Regions from separate parts of the Lactococcus formosensis genome, predicted to be linked through region 2. Evidence: predicted binding sites of a transcription regulator. Region 2 holds the regulator's gene; the other holds the start of a gene.
What was found. Region 2 encodes HrcA, which represses chaperone genes, less so after heat shock. Its sites were predicted from a motif close to TTAGCACTCNNNNNNNNNGAGTGCTAA; they were not measured.
Positions count from the first base shown of each region.

Region 1: groES (co-chaperone GroES) is a predicted target of HrcA. The motif match lies at 5,741-5,767, and genes of this name have one in related genera.

Region 1 covers NZ_CP141721.1:436,131-446,609, forward strand. The annotation lists gene tmk (dTMP kinase) at 1-599, opposite strand, end outside; gene yycF (response regulator YycF) at 810-1,511, shown strand; gene VNN39_RS02130 (ATP-binding protein) at 1,504-2,922, shown strand; gene VNN39_RS02135 (MBL fold metallo-hydrolase) at 2,919-3,731, shown strand; gene groL (chaperonin GroEL) at 3,781-5,406, opposite strand; gene groES (co-chaperone GroES) at 5,435-5,716, opposite strand; gene VNN39_RS02150 (ClbS/DfsB family four-helix bundle protein) at 5,832-6,362, opposite strand; gene VNN39_RS02155 (single-stranded DNA-binding protein) at 6,420-6,809, opposite strand; gene ytpR (YtpR family tRNA-binding protein) at 6,879-7,502, opposite strand; gene VNN39_RS02165 (thioredoxin family protein) at 7,504-7,824, opposite strand; gene VNN39_RS02170 (hypothetical protein) at 7,821-8,108, opposite strand; gene pepA (glutamyl aminopeptidase) at 8,308-9,375, shown strand; gene VNN39_RS02180 (phosphatase PAP2 family protein) at 9,486-10,169, shown strand; gene VNN39_RS02185 (methylated-DNA--[protein]-cysteine S-methyltransferase) at 10,186-10,479, opposite strand, start outside.
Region 2 covers NZ_CP141721.1:283,151-293,629, reverse strand. The annotation lists gene atpD (F0F1 ATP synthase subunit beta) at 1-84, shown strand, start outside; gene VNN39_RS01460 (F0F1 ATP synthase subunit epsilon) at 102-527, shown strand; gene VNN39_RS01455 (hypothetical protein) at 711-1,382, shown strand; gene VNN39_RS01450 (hypothetical protein) at 1,412-2,200, shown strand; gene VNN39_RS01445 (lactate/malate family dehydrogenase) at 2,288-3,205, shown strand; gene VNN39_RS01440 (histidine phosphatase family protein) at 3,319-4,023, shown strand; gene VNN39_RS01435 (M15 family metallopeptidase) at 4,007-4,792, shown strand; gene VNN39_RS01430 (hypothetical protein) at 4,826-5,230, shown strand; gene hrcA (heat-inducible transcriptional repressor HrcA) at 5,369-6,406, shown strand; gene grpE (nucleotide exchange factor GrpE) at 6,410-6,982, shown strand; gene dnaK (molecular chaperone DnaK) at 7,060-8,886, shown strand; gene VNN39_RS01410 (Spx/MgsR family RNA polymerase-binding regulatory protein) at 9,035-9,433, shown strand; gene VNN39_RS01405 (DeoR/GlpR family DNA-binding transcription regulator) at 9,606-10,307, shown strand; gene pfkB (1-phosphofructokinase) at 10,304-10,479, shown strand, end outside.

The DNA of each region.
Region 1 (10,479 bases), 150 kb from region 2:
AACGTTTCTGCAACAACTTTGTCAAGTTCTTGACTGGCATCAATCGTGACAAAGCGCTCAGGCTCATTCTTAACAATTTCTAAGTAACCTTGTCTGACTTTACGATGCATCTCAGCACGTTCGAGATCAAGTCTATTGACTTCATCTGCTCTATTTTTCATAATTCGTTCAAGTGCAACATCTGTATCAATATCGAAATATAATGTCAAATCCGGTTTAAGACCATCTGTTGCAAATTCATTAAGCCAGTTTACAGGTTCAACACCAAGTTCACGTCCGTAACCTTGATAAGCAACCGATGAATCAATAAAACGATCAACAATTACCATTTTGCCTGCAGCCAGTGCTGGAAGCATTTTTGTTTGCATGTGTAGGCGGCGTGCCGCAGCAAACAGCATCAGCTCTGTCTTACTGTCAATTTCTGTATTTTCTGTACTTAAAATTATATTTCGAATCTCTTCTGCCACACGTACACCTCCAGGTTCACGTGTCGGAAGGACTTTATAAGACGATTTTTCTAGTTCGGGAAGAATATTTTGTAAAACGGTTGTTTTACCGGCCCCATCTGGCCCTTCCAAACTAATTAATATTCCATTCATATCTTATATTATAGCAAAAATAAAAAGAAAAAATATGGGAAAAATGTTCTTTTATAAATATTGTTTACTATATAAGTTTCTTATTTTACAAATGATTTCACTTTTGTAAAAATTCTATATTATGGAAGGCTTTACCTTGCTATACTACTGTAATAATTGTATAATGAGAAAAGCAATTAATATTATATACATCTAAGCGAAAGGATTATCATGAAAAAAATTCTTGTTGTTGACGACGAAAAACCAATTTCAGATATTGTAAAATTTAATCTCGTCAAAGAAGGGTATGAAGTAGTCACTGCTTTTGATGGTGAAGAAGCTCTTGAACTCTTTGAATCAGAAAAACCCGATCTTATCTATCTTGATTTGATGTTACCAAAAATTGATGGTCTTGAAGTTACACGTCAAATCCGTAAAACTTCCGAAGTCCCTATTTTGATGGTTTCTGCCAAAGACACAGAGTTTGATAAAGTTATCGGCCTCGAACTTGGTGCAGATGATTACATCACAAAACCATTTTCAAACCGTGAACTACTTGCTCGTATTAAATCAAACCTACGCCGCATGACAAATGTTCCTGTTGAACAACCAAAAGATTCTAAAAAAGAATTGGTGATTGGTAATTTACGTATCAACCCAACACATTATGCTGCATACAAAAATGAAACACAACTTGACTTAACACATCGCGAATTTGAATTACTCTACTATCTTGCACAACATCTCGGTGAAGTTATCACACGCGAAACATTACTTGAAACAGTTTGGGGCTACGATTACTTTGGTGATGTTCGTACTGTTGACGTAACTGTTCGACGTCTTCGCGAAAAAGTTGAAGATACTCCAAGCCGCCCTCAATACGTATCTACACGTCGTGGCGTTGGATATTATATGAGCGAACCTCATGAATAATTTTTTTAATTCAATAGTACTTAAAGGAGTAGTGATTCATCTACTTCTTTTTGGCATTTTTGAGTTAGCAAATAGTACGTATTTTTTAACTCATACTACTGCACTCTTGCAGTTTTTCATTTTTTATCTGGTCACTTTAAGTCTTCTTATCTGGTATCTCAGTCGTTTGGCTCAATCCGCAGATAAGATATCTCATCAGGTAGATAATTTTTTGCATGATAATTATGAAAACCGCCAAGTTTCTAAGGAAACTAATGAACTCTCTGTGGCTTATAATAAATTGTTATTACTGGGGCAAGAAATTGAGGATCGACAAGAACATTTAGAAAATCAGCGTAACCAACTGGAGAGTATTTTAACCTATCTTGCAGATGGTGTGATCACTACAGACCGACACGGGAAAATTAATCTCGCTAATCACGCTGCCCTGGCCCTTCTTGATCAATCAAGTGAGGTAATTATTGGTGAAGACTTAGTTGATATTTTAAAAATCTCCGATAAATATTCTTTTCATGAGTTACTGCAAAAAGAGCCTGAATTAACAATTAATACTGTCAATTGTGAAGGTGCAGCTGTTACCCTCCGCGTAAACTTTATGCTCTTCCGTAGCGAGTCAGGTTATATTTCTGGGATTATTGCTGTTCTACATGATACAACAGAACAAGAAAAAACAGAAAGAGATCGCCGCCTTTTTGTTTCCAATGTCTCGCATGAGTTACGCACACCACTAACTTCTGTCAAGGCCTATTTAGAAGCTCTAAATGATGGGGCACTCGCTGATCCCGAAATTGCCAGTAATTTTGTAGATGTTTCACTTAACGAAACAGATCGAATGATTCGGATGATTGGGGAACTTTTGGAACTCTCTCGTATGGACCAAGATAAAGTTAAGCTTCATACTGAAATTATTAACTACGTTGACTTTATAAACTATGTCCTTGATCGTTTTGATCAAATTATCGAAAAAAATTACACTAACTTTAAAATTATTCGACAAATGCCTCCACAAGAAATTTGGCTTGAAATAGATACTGATAAGCTTTCACAAGTCATTGACAACATCATCAATAATGCTTTTAAGTATTCCCCAAAAGGAGGCATAATCACCGTAAGCGTTTGGTGTGAAAACAACAAAGTATTTACTTCTATTGCGGATCAAGGCATGGGTATTCCAAAACCTGCTTTAGCCAAAGTTTTCGATCGTTTTTATCGTGTTGATAATGCCTCTAGAAATAGTCAAATCGGTGGTACGGGCTTAGGTTTATCTATTGCTTATGATATTATGAAACTCCACAAAGGCGACATACAAGTCACTTCTGATGGTAAAACTGGTTCAACTTTTACCCTGTCTTTCCCTTACAGTGATGAAATTAATCAAGAAAATAACGACTGGGAGGATTTTGCTGAATGAGCACTGAATCAGCATTTAAATATTCAATTTTAGCATCAGGAAGTACCGGAAATTCTTTTTACTTAGAAACGCCAGAAAAGAAAATTCTTGTGGATGCTGGGCTCTCTGGAAAGAAAATCGAGAGTCTATTAGCAGAGATTGACCGGGATATTAAAGATATCGATGCACTTTTAATCACACATGAACACAGCGACCATATCAAAGGAATAGGTGTTCTTGCCCGTAAACATGGCATTCAACTTTACGCCAATGAATTAACATGGCAAGAACTAGATAGCAAAAACTCACTAGGAAAAATTGCGAATGACCAAAAGCATATCTTTGAGATGGGTAAAACCAAGACTTTTGGCGATATCGATGTCGAAAGTTTTGGTGTGAGCCATGATGCTATCGCGCCCCAATTTTATCGCTTTATGAAGGATAATAAATCCTTCGTATTACTTACCGATACAGGGTATGTAAGTGATCGCATGCGCGGCACAATCGAAAATGCTGACGGCTATCTTATGGAAAGCAATCATGATATTGAGATTCTCCGCATGGGGGGGTACCCTTGGAAAACAAAACAACGTATTCTTAGTGATCAAGGTCATTTATCTAACGAAGATGGTGCCGAAGCTGCTTTTAATGTTTTAGGAAATAAAACAAAGCGCATCTTCCTCGGTTACCTTAGTCTGAATAACAATATTCAAGAACTTGCACATATGACAATGGATGGATTCTTAGCTCAACATGACGTTGATACTAAACGCGACGTCCACATCATTGATACTAGCCATGAGCATGCAAGTAAACTCTATGATATTTAGACCGTATTTACAGCAAAAAAAAGACACAAACTCGTGTCTTTTTTTATTATTACATCATGCCACCCATCATTGATGGATCCATTGCTGGAGCTGCTGGTGCAGCTGGTTCTGGTTTATCAGCAACTACTGCTTCAGTCGTTAAGATGAGTCCCGCTACTGAGGCCGCATTTTGGAGAGCTGAACGTGTTACTTTAGCTGGATCTACAATACCTGTTTCAATCATTTCAACCCACTCACCAGTTGCAGCATTGAAGCCAATACCTTTTTCTGCTGATTTGAGTTTATCAATAATGATTGAACCTTCGTAACCTGCATTTGCAGCAATCTGGCGTACTGGTTCTTCAAGTGCACGTCGTACAATTGTGATACCTGTTTGCACATCGCCTTCTTCTTCAAGACTGTCAAGGGCAGAGATAACTGTAACAAGTGCTGTACCACCACCAGCAACAATACCTTCCTCAACGGCGGCACGTGTTGCATTAAGTGCGTCTTCAATCAAAAGTTTTTGAGCTTTAAGTTCAGTTTCTGTAGCGGCACCGACTTTAATTACAGCGACTCCACCAGAAAGTTTAGCTAAACGTTCTTGAAGTTTTTCACGATCAAATTCTGAAGTGGTTTGTTCAACTTGAGCTTTGATTGTTGCTACACGTGTAGCAATGGCATCTGCTGAACCAGCACCTTCAACGATTGTTGTATGTTCTTTATCAACAGTTACTTTATTGGCTTGACCAAGCGCATCTAGGCTTGCATCTTTAAGCTCTAAACCAAGTTCTTCAGTAATAACTGTTCCGCCTGTGAGGATTGCTAAGTCTTCAAGTTGTGCCTTACGGCGATCGCCAAATCCTGGAGCCTTAACAGCTACGACATTGAAAGTACCACGGATTTTGTTCAACACAAGGGTAGGCAATGCTTCACCATCAACGTCATCCGCCACAATAAGCAATGGACGATTTGTTTTCAAGATTTGTTCAAGTAATGGTAAAATTTCTTGGATATTTGAAATCTTCTTATCTGTGATCAAGATGTATGGGTTATCAAGGTTGGCAACCATTTTTTCATTATCTGTTACCATATATTGTGATAAGTAGCCACGGTCAAACTGCATACCTTCTACGACTTCAAGTTCAGTTTGCATACCTTTTGATTCTTCAATAGTAATAACACCATCGTTACCAACTTTTTCCATGGCATTTGAGATATACTCTCCGACCTTTTCTGAACGAGAAGATACAGAGGCAACTTGTGCAATCGCTTCTTTACCAGATACTGGAATAGACAATTCCTTGAGCGCTTTAACTGCAGTTTCAGTTGCCAACTCAATACCACGGCGAATGCCTACTGGATTAGCTCCGGCAGTTACGTTCTTCAATCCTTCACGAACAATCGCTTGGGTTAAAACTGTAGCTGTTGTAGTTCCATCACCCGCGACATCATTAGTTTTTGAAGCAACTTCACTGACTAATTTTGCACCCATGTTTTCAAAGTGATCTTCTAATTCAATTTCTTTTGCGATAGTTACACCATCATTCGTGATAAGTGGGCTACCGTAAGATTTTTCCAGAACAACATTGCGACCTTTAGGGCCAAGTGTTGTCTTTACTGTATCTGCTAAAATATCAATACCACGAACCATTGCTGAACGAGCATCTGATGAAAATTTAATATCTTTTGCCATTTTTTATTATCTCCTATCTTTATTTTCCTTAAACAATCGCAAGAATATCAGATTCTTTGATAATCAAGAAATCTTCGCCTTCAAATTTCACATTTGTACCAGCAAACTTTTCAAAGAGAACTGCATCACCAACTTGTACTGTTGGCGCAATAACTGTACCGTGAGGAGTTGTTTTACCTGGGCCTACTGCCACAACTTCTGCAACTTGTGGTTTCTCTTGTGCTGCTGAGGCCAAGACGATCCCACCTAAAGATTTTTCTTCTTCCTCTTTTATACGCAATACAACGCGATCCGCTAAGGGTTTCAACATGTTATTCCTCCATTTTATGTTATTTTAGCACTCTTTAAGTAGGAGTGCTAATTTATATATCTTATTTTACCGCGAAGGTCAAGATTAGTCAAGAAAAAAACTTATTTTTTTATTTTTAAATCGTTCTCTTATGTAACCTAAGCTTCTTCAAGGCCCAGTCGTAATGTGAAGCTAAAGAGGACTGAAAATACTGAGACAAGGATGTTGTCCCAGTCCAAGAGTAAAATTCTTTCGTATAAAGCTCTTTATCTGAAAATTGCTGCAACAACTGAATAGTTCTTACGTGGCTTGCCTCAAGCTTTTCTCTAATTTCTTCATAAGAAGTTGATTGATGTTTCTTCCAGATTTCTTGATTCATTGTCGCATAGTTTTTCCAAGTATAAGGCGCAGGTAAAAAGCTTTGTGTGTTTCCTGCAACATTACTTTTTACAAAATTTTGTAAAAGTACTTGCCACTCATAAAGATGGGCAAACACATCACGGATATTCTTATCTCGCCCCCAATGCGCCTCTTTCCCCTTCTCTTGTCCAAACGCAAAAGATGCCATTTGTGCTTCTAAAGGCAATGTGTCGATTAAATGAAACATCTTACGCCAGTTTTCTTCTGAAAATGAGACTAGCTCTTCTTTTGTTTTTGCCTTTGCCATTTTACTCCTCCACGATGTTCTGTTTTCATCCTATCAAAAGAAAACGCTTTTTTCAATTTAAAATGGTAATTCGTCCTCTTTTAAGTCAATGTCATTGTTTTCTATAGAATCTTGTCGCATGGCAATGGTTGCACGACTCTCTAAAAGATCAAAATTTTTCACCAGTACCTCTGTCACATAACGTTTTTGTTCATGTTTATCTACATAACTTCTGGTACGTATCTCCCCTTCCACGGCAAGTAAGGCTCCTTTTTTAGCATACGATGTACAGTGTTCCGCTAGCTTCTCCCAAAAGACCAAAGAGATAAAGTCTGTATCTTTTTCCCCGGAAGCATTTTTATAACGTCTTTTGACAGCAAGATTTATCCTCAAGAGACTTTTTCCACTGGATGTTTTATTGAGCTCTGGGTCCGCAACGAGTCGACCAACAAGTAACATTTTATTCATTTTAGCACCTCCTTATTTTTTGTACGAAAAAAGACCTCAATTTTCACTAAGATCTTTGTTATTTTATATTTAATCTTGCCACATACTTGCTGCATCAAAAGCTAATCCAGCTTCTAAATTTGCATTCAACTCAATAATTCCACGGACTTGCGGTGCATTTGGCAAGTCAAGTTCACGTGCTGAACAGAGCATACCGTAAGAAGGGACTCCACGCAATGCACCTGGCCATATTAAAGTTCCTGAAGGCATCATTGCACCTGGCAATGCTGCTACTGTTTTCATGCCAACAACAGCATTAGGCGCACCACAAACGATTTGAACAGGCGCATCTAACCCTACTTCTACTTGGCACACATGCAAATGATCGCTGTCTGCGTGATCTTCCATTGTCAGAATCTCAGCAACTACAAATTTAGGTTGACCATCATATGTAAGCTGTTCGTCAAAACCAGCAGCTTTAAGTTTTACATTAAGTTCCGCTACTTGACGCTCAGATAAATTATTTTGTCCTTGTGTCAAATCTGACCAGTCTTTTTTGATATCAAAAATGTTCCAGCCCACTGTTTGCCCTGTATCTTCACGGAAAATACGCGCAACATCTGCCTTACGTTCGTAAGTTACTTCTGCACCCTCATTATTTGCTACAATTATCATGAGAACATCACCAACATTTTTATTATACGTTGCAATCATTTTATTTATCTACACCCTTCAAAAATTCACTAACTTCTTCTTTAGTTTTACGCAGTTTATTGACTAAGCGTCCTGTTTCTTTACCATTCTCAAGTGTTACAAAGCTAGGAATTCCCATGATTCCCCATTCAATAGCTAAGTCCATGAATTCATCACGATCAACTTCTACAAAATCAAAATCTGAAAATTCAACTTCTAATTCTGGCATTTTTGGCTTGATAAAAGTACAGTCTGGGCACCAACCTGCAGTGAAAAACAGGACATGTTTACCTTCTGATTTTACAATTTCAGCCAGTTCCTCATAATTTTTTGGAATAATCATAAATACTCCTCTCCTAATTCTGTAATTTCTAAGGTTTCTCCATCAATTTCAAAATTGATGTTGTGGTTTTCTCCAAAAATCACGCCACCTTTATAAATAGCTCCGCGATCAGCATCCTCAAAGATCCATACTGTTTGAATATCTCGGTCAGCAAAAGCTTCACGTACTGCTTGAATAACCTCTGCCCGCAAATTTTCTTCAACGTGTTTGTAGCTCTGATAGAGCACACGCGCACTAGCTACACCAGCCAGCAGCCCTAAACCAACTTTCAAATATTTTTTCATATAAAAAATTTTAACATAAATTCTACTATATTAGTACTTATAATTACTGTTCTCTTCAAGATAAGTTCTCATTTTCTAAAAAAACCTAAAACTTATCTATCTTTAAAAATTATATTTATTAAATGTTACTATATCAATACTACTATATGCTGCTTTTAAATGCTACAATAAGAGAGTACAAAAAATCAAAGGAGACGATATGACTCTATTTAACAAAATTAAAGAAATAACTGAAATTCAAGCAACAAGTGGCTATGAAGCGCCAATGCGTGACTATCTTCGTGCACGTATGGTGGAACTTGGATACACACCTGAAACTGATGGTCTGGGCGGTATCTTTGTCACTAAAGAAAGTAAAACAGAAAATGCACCTCGTGTCATGGTTGCGGCCCACATGGATGAAGTCGGCTTCATGGTATCTTCAATTAAAGCAGATGGTACATTACGTGTGGTTACACTTGGTGGTTGGAATCCCTTGGTCGTTAGTGCACAACGCTTTACTTTATTCACACGTGAAGGTAAAAAAATACCTGTTGTGACTGGTGGCCTGCCACCACACCTTTTACGAGGAGCAGCTGGCGCACCAGCTATGCCACAAGTGGAAGATATTATCTTTGACGGTGGTTTCATGAGTAAAGAAGAAGCCCTAGAATTTGGGATTCGCCAAGGTGATGTTATCGTTCCTGAATCTGAAGCAATTTTAACTGCCAATGGTAAAAATGTCATCAGTAAGGCTTGGGATAATCGCTACGGTTGTCTTATGGTCTTAGAACTTTTAGACTATCTTAAAGATAAAGAACTGCCAGTAACCTTGATTATCGGTGCAAACGTCCAAGAAGAAGTTGGCCTTCGTGGTGCCCATGTTTCAACAACTCAATTTAAACCTGAAGTTTTCTTTGCTGTTGACTGCTCTCCTGCAACCGATACTTTTGGAAATGATAATGGCCGTCTGGGCGAAGGTTCACTTCTTCGTTATTACGATCCAGGTCATATCATGCTTCCTGGCATGAAGGACTTCCTTCTTAATACAGCAGAAGTTAATGGTATCAAGACACAAGCTTATATCTCAAAAGGTGGCACCGATGCTGGTGCAGCTCACTTGCAAAACGAAGGCGTGCCTTCAACAACTATTGGTGTTTGTGCTCGTTATATCCATAGCCATCAAACCATCTTCAACATGGATGATTTCACAGAAGCGCAAAACTTTATCCGGGCTATCGTTACAACTCTTAATCAAGAAAAAATTGCGGACATCAAAAACTATTAATAAAAAGAGGACATGTCCTCTTTTTTATTTTCTTTAAATTAATTATTCAGTTTTATTTCAGAAAGAAAAAGTAAAATCAAAAAGCACCAAATACGAATTTAGGGAAATTTATGAATAAAAAACTTTACTATACTACTGGTTTACTTACTCTGGTGAGTTTTATAACTCTGACTGCCATTGTAAAACTTTCTTATACACACGCGCCCATTCCAAGTATTGATTCACATTTGCAAACCGTTGCTTGGCACCTTCAAAATAATGAATTTCTTGTTCAAATATCAAGTATCATTGCTAAATTTCTTGGCGACACTATGGGCGCTGTAATAGGTCTTGTTATTGCCGGTATCATCTTTATCAAAGACAAGGTTTCAGCAATATGGTTAGCTCTTGTAGCCGCAATTGCTGTGGGAGGAAATACTCTAATTAAGTTAGTTATTGGCCGTGACCGTCCTGATATTCACCGTATTGCTGCTTTTACAGATGAACCAGGAAAAAGCTTTGCCAGTGGACATACAACCTTTGCAGTAGTGCTCTTTGGCTGTCTCTTCTTTATCCTTTTACATTCTCTTACTTCTGTATGGAGTAAGACCCTGATCGGTCTTTTCGCTATGGGATTAACTTTTTTAACGATGTTTTCACGTGTACTTCTTGGAGTTCATTATCCTTCAGATACTTTGGGCGGCTTACTTTGGGGACTTTCAGTCATCTGCCTCACCTATCCGACTTATCTTCATTATAAAAAATCAGAAAAACCGCAGCGTTACCTGCCAAAAAGCATGAGAAAAGCTGTTTAAACCTAAAAAGCTTTGACTATAGGTCAAGGCTTTTTTCATAGTTGAGTATCTTTTGCTTAATATCTACTGCTGCTTCCTGGCCCATAAAACCGCCCAAACTGCCATCTTTACGTGTGACGCGATGACATGGTAAAATGACAGGCAAAGGATTACGTGCTAAAGCCTGACCTACAGCTTGTTGTGCTTTAGGGCTCCCCACACGCGCAGCCATTTCCTGATAGCTTATCGTCGTTCCCGCAGGAATTTTGGGAAGTTCCAACCAAACAGCTTGTTGAAATGCTGTCCCTGTGGTCAAGACAAAGTTTTGGCT
Region 2 (10,479 bases):
TACGATTCAATCCCAGAAGATGCTTTCCGTGGTGTAGGGCCAATCGAAGACGTTCTCGAAAAAGCTAAAAAAATGGGTTACTAAGATAGGAGGTTGCTGAAATGAGTGAAAATGTCATGGCTATTCAAGTCATCACTCCCGCGGGTGTTATTTATGATCACCATGCAACCTACATTCTTGCGCATACGATTGGTGGGGACATGGGGATTTTACCCAACATGATTTCTACAATTGCTGGTTTACAAATTAGTGAACTTAAAGTGCGCCGTCCTGATGATGTGAAGCACGTTGATTATATTGCTGTCAATGGCGGTATCATCGAAGTAAAAGATAGCATGATTACAGTGATTGCAGATTCTGCTGAGCGTAATCGTGATATCGATGTTCCACGTGCGGAACGTGCAAAACTTCGAGCTGAAAAAGAGCTTGAAGAAGCTAAAGCAGCCCATAGGACTGATGAAGCTAAACGTGCAGAAGTTGCGCTTCATCGTGCGATTAACCGATTGAATGTATCGAAACATAATTAATAAATCAAAAAACATCCTTTGGATGTTTTTTTTGTTTATTTAACATAAATGTAACAAAAAACAGCAAATTAAAATGTTAAAATGTAAACAATAAGTCTTTTTTTACTTTTTGGTGTACAAAAGGTTACACGAGATAGAAAATTGGAATGTTTTGGAAATCTAATGACAGAGAGAAAGGGAACTATGGGAAAGGAGGAGAGTGTGGCGCTGGATCATTGTCAAGAATTGATGGAAACAATCGAAACAATCGAAGAAAAGCTCCATCAGCTTGAAGTTATAAACATTGAATTTCATCAAGAAATTCAGAACAAAATTAATCATCGCTCGGCATTATTGTCTTTTAGCTTCCCTGTCCTTATCTTGGCTTTTTATATTATAAATGATTTCTCATTTGTACAGGGGCATGAACAGTTAGGACGTTCGGTTTTAGAGACGTTTTTAATCACATTCATGCTAAGCTTTGCATTGTGTGCACTTGGGATTTTCTTAAATGATATTTTTAAAAAAATATTCGGAAGTAATACTCTTCCTATCGGTCGAAAAGCTTTAGTTAAGCAACTTTTCCCTAAATACAATGAAAAAAGGCAATTATTGATTGAAAGCTTAAAAGAGGCGTTAGCATGTGAGACATTAACAAGTACTGATGTTCCTGAAAAGTATCTGAACGCCAAGAGCTTGGGGTATATTATTGAAGCTTTAAGTGTAGAGGATGCTCGAACTTTATATGAAGCAGTTAAGCTGTTGGAGTTAGAGATAAAAAATGCTCGTGTGGAGCAGAGCTTGCTTGCTGAACCAAGCACCCTTCGAGCGCAAAAAGCGATTGCAAATCAGCAGGAGTTTGAAAAGGGTGTTTAACAAAAATAATGAGAGAGGAGGAAAAGATAATGAGAAAGAAAAGATATTGCATGCTCTTAGCAACCATGATATTATTAGGGCAAATCATCATTCCTAATCCGAGTAAAGTATATTCTGCTTCAGTGGCACGTGTGCAATCTCAGATGCTGCAGGATAATAATATTGGGAGTTCTATAACTGAAGGATCAAATACAGATGTAGTACCAACAACGCCTGAAAATCCACAGCCCATTACGCCAACGATGCCTCCGCTTGTGCCAGAAAAACCAGATATCACGCTTCCGCCAGTAACGATAGGCGAGCCTGTTGCTATTACGCCGACAGTGCCAATTAAGCCAGACAATACTCTTCCCTTGGTAACTGTGGGCGAACCCGTTCCTATTATCCCTACAGCACCACCAATAATACCAGAGCAGCCGGATATTAGCCTTCCTACAGTGTCACTCCCAACACCAGAAACAGAAGAGACTTCAGCAAAATCTCAGGATACAAATAATCGGAAAACAAATAGCCATGATAAAAAGGTGGAAACAGAAACTGCCACGACAGAGGCTAGAGATACAGTAGTTAAAACTTCTGCTCAAGAGGAAGTTCTTCGCCTTCCGCACACAGGGATAGAAACTAATGTTTCATGGACACCACAGTATTTTTCTACTAATTCAGCAGCAAATGCTGATAAAGAGGCCGAAGAGCGTAAACATACTATAGCTGTGCATGCAGCTGGGACGGGAGGTGTAGTAACAGGAGTTGCAACATCTGTATTACTTTTAGGAATCTTAAAAAAAGCAAGTTGGCTAAAACAGTTCTTGGGTAAGTAAAAGAAAAAATCTCTGAAAAAAGGGATTTTTTTTGATACAATGAAACAAACAATGAGGAGAACCCTCTATAATTTAAAGGAGATTCAGATGCGTAAAGTAGGTATAATTGGGTTAGGGAATGTCGGAGCAATGATCGCTCAAATGATTGTTCAAGCAGGCTATGTTGATGAATTAGTCCTTATTGATAAAAATACTGCCAAGTCTAAAGCTGAAGCTTTTGATATGCTTGATGCAGCTAGTCTACTCAACAGTCATACTAAGATTACAGTCGGTGATTATCCAGATCTTTCTGATGCAGAAGTCGTTATTTCTGCCTTGGGTCACATCAAAGCTCTCGATGCTCAAGATCGTTTCCAAGAGTTGAAAATTAATACACCCATGGTTAAAGCAGTTGCAGATGAAATCAATGCTTCAGGCTTTAATGGTGTTTTCTTAATCGTAACCAACCCTAACGACGTGATTGCACAGCTTTATTCACAAGCTCTTAACTTACCAAAAAACCAAGTTTTTGGAACAGGAACATATCTGGATTCTGCACGTTTGCACCGCTATATTGCTGAAGAAGCTGGCGTAGATGCGAGAAGTGTGAATGGTTATATGCTCGGTCAGCATGGGGATTCACAGTTTGCAGCATGGTCAACAGTAAACATTGGCGGTGTACCCTTTGAAAAAACTGCAGCAACAAACAATTTTGACCTTGAAAAAATTGAAAATTCAGCACGTCATGGCGGCTTCATTGTTTATGAAGGAAAAGGCTATACGAACTTCGCTATTGCTGCAGCTTCAGTGAGTCTGATGAATCTCATTTTATCTGATGCTAAAGCAGCTGTAGTCTGCTCACACTACGATGCTGAATTGGATGCGTATTTGTCAACGCCAGCACTTGTTGGGCGTGATGGAGCACAAGCTTACCCAGGATTTATCGAGAGTATCAGCAAAGAAGAAGCTGATAAGCTGAAAGACTCAGCACGTGAGATTCAAGAGAAGATTAAAAAATTTAGCTAAGGATACTACATAGATAGAAAATCTCTTCCGTAGGAAGAGGTTTTTTTCTCTGTTCAATTGCTTTGAAATAAAGTATAATTAAGGATATATATAATAGAAGACAAGGTGAGTTCATGGTTGAGATTTATTTGGTAAGACACGGAAAAACAATGTTTAATACAATCGGTAGAGCCCAAGGTTGGTCGGATACGCCCCTCACTGCAGAAGGTGAGCGCGGCGCTATGGAGTTGGGACTGGGTTTCAAATCCAAAGGTTTGAAGTTTGATCGTGCATATTCTTCTGACTCTGGGAGAACGATACAAACGATGGGCTTTATCTTGGAATACTCTGAGAATAAGGATATTCCTTATAAGATGGATAAACGTATTCGGGAATGGTGCTTTGGTTCTTTTGATGGGGGCTATGATGGAGAACTTTTTGATGGCGTTCTTCCTATTATATTTGCTGAAAAAGGTATGCAAGAGTCAGGGAAATTTCCTTCAGATGAAGAACTGGCGCGTGCAATCTATGAAGTAGATACAGCTGGATGGGCAGAGACATGGGAAGAGCTCTCTGGCCGCATCATGAATGGCTTTTCTGATATGGCCACTGAAGCAGAAGCTGCAGGAGCTAAGAATATCGTCATAGTCAGTCATGGTATGACTATCGCAAGCTATATCAAGATGCTTCAACCAGATAAAGAACGCCCCCATAATTTGGATAATGGTTCCGTGACACATCTTACTTTTGAAAATGGCAATTTTGAAGTGGGAGATATCGGGTCAATGGAGTATCGTAAACTTGGAGCAGAGATTGTAGAACATGCAAAGAAGAACTAAAAAAAGAAAACTAAAAAAAGGAAGAGTCATTGGAAGTTTTATCATTCTCATGGCTCTCATTGGACTATGTGTACTTGCTGTGAGTAAGCTTAAACCACAAGGGACGAAGCAAACAGCTGAATCAAGCCAGACTTCATCTTCAAGTTCGACAGCTGAAAGTAAAACCACCGATTTACCTAAAGCTCATCGTTCTGACTGGAATTTGGTTCTAGTAAATAGGGAAAATCCAAAAGAGGAACTCTCCCCAGAACTTACGACTGTTGGCAGTGTACAGGTTGATCAACGTATTGCAGATGCTCTTGTTAAATTTTTGGCAGTAGCGCAAGCTATTGATCCCTCAGAACACTTGATTTCAGCGTATCGCTCTGTAGCTTATCAAGAGCAACTTTTTAACACTTATGTGGAAAATGAAATGATTGGAGCTGCAGGATCAGTGAATAACACTGGGCAACCCATATCTCGTGAAGAAGCTGAAACTAATGTTAAAACTTATTCACAGCCCGCGGGTAGCTCAGAACACCAAACAGGGTTAGCTGTGGATATGTCGACAGTGGACGCTTTAAACCAAAGTCCTGAAGACATAGTTGCACAAGTGAAGAAAATCGCGCCCGAATATGGTTTTGTACTTCGTTTCCCAGAAGGTGGAAAATCATCCACCGGTGTCGATTATGAGGATTGGCATTTTCGCTATGTAGGTGTGGATAATGCCAAGTATATGGCGAAACATAACCTTACCCTCGAAGAATACTTGAAGTTATTACCCCAGTAAAAAATAAAGGGACTTAAAAGGAGTCACACACAAATGTTGAATAAAGCTTACTTGATTTTATATGCTAATATTGCCTTGTTTCTCTACACTTTGATGATTACTACACAGCGACTTTTAGCATCACCCAATACTTTTACGACTGTTTTTCAAAATACAAGCCGTACAGTAACAGGTTTTATCAATAAAACTCTGGCTCCCGTAGCCCAATGGCAGAATATAATAGAAATACTCTTAGTGTTCCTCCTTATCTTACTCATACTTCGCTTTTTCAATGTGGGGTTGTGGGTTTTAGAGATAGCAGCTGTCCTGGTATTCATTGATTGGGGTTATCAATATCTCATACATCAGCAAAATTTAACACTATTATTTCCCCTAGCGGTCATGCTTGTTAGCCTCTTTAGCATTCGTTTCATTGCAAAAGAAGTGGGATTTATTTAAAAGGATCAAAAATTAGCACTCTATAAAAAAGAGTGCTAATTTTTGGTTTTTTTGCTTGACAAGATAGGAGATAAGGGTTATAATAATATTGTTAGCACTTGAGGGTGTTGAGTGCTAAAGGTGGAGAAAGGAGACAAAATGATTACAGAACGGCAACAGCAGATTTTGGATTTGATTGTCTCACTTTACGCGAAAGAGCATACACCTGTAGGTTCTAAAGCTTTATTAGAACAGATTAAAGCTTCGAGTGCGACAATCAGAAATGATATGAAAGCATTGGAAAATCTTGGACTCATTCAAAAAGAACATACATCAAGTGGACGTGTTCCTAGTATTTCAGGTTACAAATACTTTGTAGAAAATGTATTACGCCTGGAAGAATTTACACAAAATGATCTTTTTCAGATTATGAAATCTTTTGACGGTGAGTTTTATCGTTTATCTGATTTATTTGAAAGAGCAAGCGAGGTTCTCTCAAGATTGACGGGCTTAACTTCCTTCGTGCTTAATGTTCCCCAGAAAGAGCAAGTCTTGCAGTCCTTTGAACTTGTCACTTTAGATAATCATTCGATGTTGACAGTGATGACCTTAGCGACAGGTAAACTTAGGACAAATCAGTTTGTACTTCCAAAAAGCATGAGTGAACATGACCTGCAAGTCTTTACAAAGTTGATTAAAGAACGCCTAGTAGGTAAGAAAGTTCTCGATGTACATTATGCATTGAGAACGGACATCCCGCAGATAGTACAGCGTTACTTTAAAACAACAGGCGATGTCTTGGAACTCTTTGAATCCGTCTTTGCAGACTTATTCACAGAGCATTTGACAAGTAGCGGACGTGAGTATGTCTTTGACTTTGCAACAGACAATCTTTCTGAGCTTTATAAAATTTTAAGCGACGACACACGTATGGCTCAAGAAATACGAGAATTAACAAGTACAGATGAGATGCGTTCGGTTGTCATTGATAATATGTCTTATTTTGCCAACCTGACGTTGATAAGTCAAAAGTTTGTTATTCCATATCGTGGTTTAGGAACGCTGACAGTCATTGGTCCTGTAGAACAAGATTATCAAAAAACCTTGAGTACACTAGACTTACTTGCAAAAGTCCTAAGTATGAAACTCATGGACTACTACCGTTACCTTGATGGTAACCATTACGAGATAAGTTAATATATGAAATTATTTAAAAGAAAAGGAAACAATATGGCTGAAGAAAATAAAGAAGAATTGAAGAAAAAAGATCAGGAAGAAGAAGTTGTCGAAGAGCTTACTGAAGAAGCACTTGAAGATATCGTCGAAGAAGAAGTTTCTGAGCTTGATGCAGCTGTAGCAAAGGCTGAAGAATGGGAAAATAAATTTCTCCGCATTAGTGCAGAAATCCAAAATATTCAACGCCGTGCCAACGAAGAACGTACAAGCATCCTGAAATACCGTTCACAAGATTTGGCGAAAAAGATTTTGCCAAGCTTGGATAACTTGGAGCGTGCTCTTGCAGTTGAAGGGTTGACAGAAGATGTTAAAAAAGGTTTGGAGATGACACGCGAGAGCTTGATTAACGCACTTAAAGAAGAAGGCGTTACAGAAGTCAAAGCAGACGGTGCCTTTGATCCAAACTTCCATATGGCTGTACAAACAGTTCCAGCTGATGATGAACATCCCGCAGATCATGTCGTTCAAGTCTTCCAAAAAGGCTACCAGATCCATGATCGTATCCTTCGTCCAGCAATGGTCGTTGTTGCACAATAAGAAACAAGAAGTGACCGAAATGTCCTTAAACTATAAGAATAGATAAAAACAATAAAATAAAAAAAGAGGTAAAGCATATGTCTAAAATTATTGGTATTGACCTTGGTACAACAAACTCAGCAGTAGCAGTCCTTGAAGGAACTGAAGCAAAAATTATTCCAAATCCAGAAGGAAACCGTACAACACCATCTGTTGTCGCTTTTAAAAATGGTGAAATTCAAGTCGGTGATGCCGCAAAACGTCAAGCAGTAACAAACCCAGATACAATCATCTCTATCAAATCTAAAATGGGTACAAGTGAAAAAGTTTCTGCCGGTGGGAAAGAATACACACCTCAAGAAATTTCAGCAATGATTCTTCAAAACTTGAAAGCAACAGCAGAAGCATACTTGGGTGAAAAAGTTGACAAAGCAGTTATCACTGTTCCAGCTTACTTCAACGACGCACAACGACAAGCCACAAAAGATGCTGGTAAAATCGCTGGTCTTGAAGTAGAACGTATCGTTAACGAACCAACAGCAGCAGCTCTTGCTTACGGTATGGACAAACAAGATAAAGATGAAAAAATCCTTGTCTTTGACCTTGGTGGTGGTACATTTGACGTATCAATCCTTGAATTAGGTGATGGTGTCTTTGATGTATTATCAACAGCTGGTAACAACAAACTTGGTGGTGATGACTTTGACCAAGCTATCATTGATTACATGGTTGCAGAATTCAAGAAAGAAAACGGTATTGATCTAGCCCAAGATAAAATGGCCCTTCAACGTTTGAAAGATGCAGCTGAAAAAGCGAAAAAAGACCTTTCAGGTGTAACTTCTACACAAATCTCATTGCCTTTCATCACAGCAGGAGCTGCAGGTCCACTTCACTTGGAAATGACACTTACACGTGCAAAATTTGACGAATTGACTGCTTCATTAGTTGAAGCAACACGCGAACCTGTACGTCAAGCACTTTCTGATGCTGGCCTTTCAACTTCTGATATTGACGAAGTTCTTCTTGTTGGTGGTTCAACTCGTATCCCAGCAGTTGTTGATCTTGTTCAAAAAGAAACAGGTAAAACTCCAAATAAATCTGTTAACCCAGACGAAGTTGTTGCTATGGGTGCCGCAATCCAAGGTGGTGTCATCACTGGTGACGTTAAAGACGTTGTCCTTCTCGACGTAACTCCACTTTCACTTGGTATTGAAACAATGGGTTCTGTCTTTACAAAACTTATCGAACGTAATACAACAATTCCAACATCTAAATCACAAGTCTTCTCAACTGCAGCAGATAACCAACCAGCAGTAGATATCCATGTCCTTCAAGGTAAACGTCCAATGGCAGCAGATAACAAATCATTGGGTCGCTTCCAATTGACAGATATTCCTGCAGCACCACGTGGTGTGCCACAAATCGAAGTAACATTCGACATCGACAAAAACGGTATCGTGTCTGTTAAAGCAAAAGATTTGGGTACACAAAAAGAACAAACAATCGTTATCAAATCTAACTCAGGTCTTTCTGACGAAGAAATCGATAAAATGATGAAAGATGCAGAAGCAAACGCTGATGCTGACGCAAAACGTAAAGAAGAAGTTGATACACGTAACGAAGCGGATGCTCTTGTTTTCCAAACTGAAAAAACAATCAAAGAGCTTGAAGGTAAAGTTGACGAAGCAGAAGTGAAAAAAGCCGAAGATGCTAAAGAAGAGTTGAAGAAAGCTCTTGAAGGTGAAGATATCGCAGATATCAAAGCTAAATCAGAAGCACTTAGCGAAATCGCTCAAAACCTTGCAGTAAAACTTTACGAACAAGCAAGTGCTGAACAAGCAGCAGCAGAAGGTCAAGAAGCTGGATCAGAAGAAGGTCCTAAAGATGACAATACTGTTGATGGTGACTTTGAAGAAGTTAAATAAAAAGTGAGTTCATAAAATTAAAAAGTTCGAGACTTTGTTTCTCGGCTTTTTTTGTTTTTGTGAAAACCATTTTATTTGTTTTCAATATTATAAAATAGGATAATGAAAATAGGAAAGAGAACCTGGACGTGATAGAAAGGAGGCTGGCATGCTTAAGATTTATACCATCTCCTCTAATCAGGAGACGAAAGAAGCGGAGCACTGGCTCTATGCTCATAAAGTCAAGTTTGTCGAGGTCGATGTTCTCAAAGAGCGAGTTTCGACTGAGGAGATTCTCCGGATTGTTTCTCTAACTGAACATGGAGTTGAAGAGATTATCGCGACAGAGACACGGGCTTACACCCGTTTGAACCTTAACTTCAATGATTTGAAGCTAGAAGACTTTATGGAGCTGTTAGAAGAAAATGCTACCCTGTTGAAAGTTCCACTTATGCTGGATGAAAAACAACTCCAGATAGGTTTTGATGAAGACAAGATGAAAAGATTTTTAGAAAAGCCTAGTAAAAAAATTACTGACTTGGAAAAACAAGAAATGCAAACAGGCTAGGTTCTCAAAAGAGCAAAGGAAAAATAACTCCTGGCTCTTTTTTTATTTAAAAAATAGAACGAGAAGAAAATATATTTAGAATTTCTTTTTTGTAGTTTTTGAAAGTTTTTGATTGACTTTGAACGAAAATGGTGTATAATATAAATGTAAACGAATTCAGGAGGAGGGACACATGCTCGCGACAGAACGTAAAGAAAAAATAATGAGCTTGCTCAAAGAGCAAAGAACAGCGACGTTAGAAGAACTTTCGACAATAACAGATGCCTCTGTTTCGACTTTAAGAAGAGATCTTAATGATCTGGAAGAAGAAAATCTCTTGCGCCGTGTTCATGGAGGCGCAGAACTCCAACAAGACCTTTCAGAAGAGTTATCTATCTTTGAGAAATCTTCCAAAAACGTTCAAGAAAAAGAAAAAATTGCTGCTTTAGCCTTTGAAAAGATAAAAGAAGGCGATATTATCTACTTGGACGCAGGAACAACCGTTGCGCCGCTCTGTCATTTGCTTAATCAGTCGGGCAAGCGTGTCACTATCGTGACCAACTCGATCAGCCACTTACCAAAATTAACCAGTGAAAACCTCATCGTTTATTTACTTGGTGGTCGAGTAAAGCGTCAAACAGATGCCATCATTGGCAGTTCAGCCATCGCTCAACTTAGCACTTATCGTTTTAATCTTGCCTTTATCGGAGCCAATGCTTTTGATGAGGAGCTGGGAGCGATGACACCTGACAGTGAAGAAGCAGCGATTAAGACACAAGCTATCCGTCAAAGCCGAACAAGCTATCTCCTCCTGGACAGTAGTAAAATCGGTCAAACAAGCTTTGTTAAGTTTGCAGAAAGTGACCAAATAAAACTTATAACGGAGAAATTATGATATACACAGTAACACTAAATCCAGCCTTAGATTATTTCATGGATTTTGATCAGGCTGAACTTGGGCAAGTCAACCGAGCGTCAGAAACGCGTATGCTTCCTGGGGGAAAAGGGATTGTCGAAAGTCGTATGATGTCCCTTTTAAAAGTTGAAAATACTGCCCTTGGTTTTCT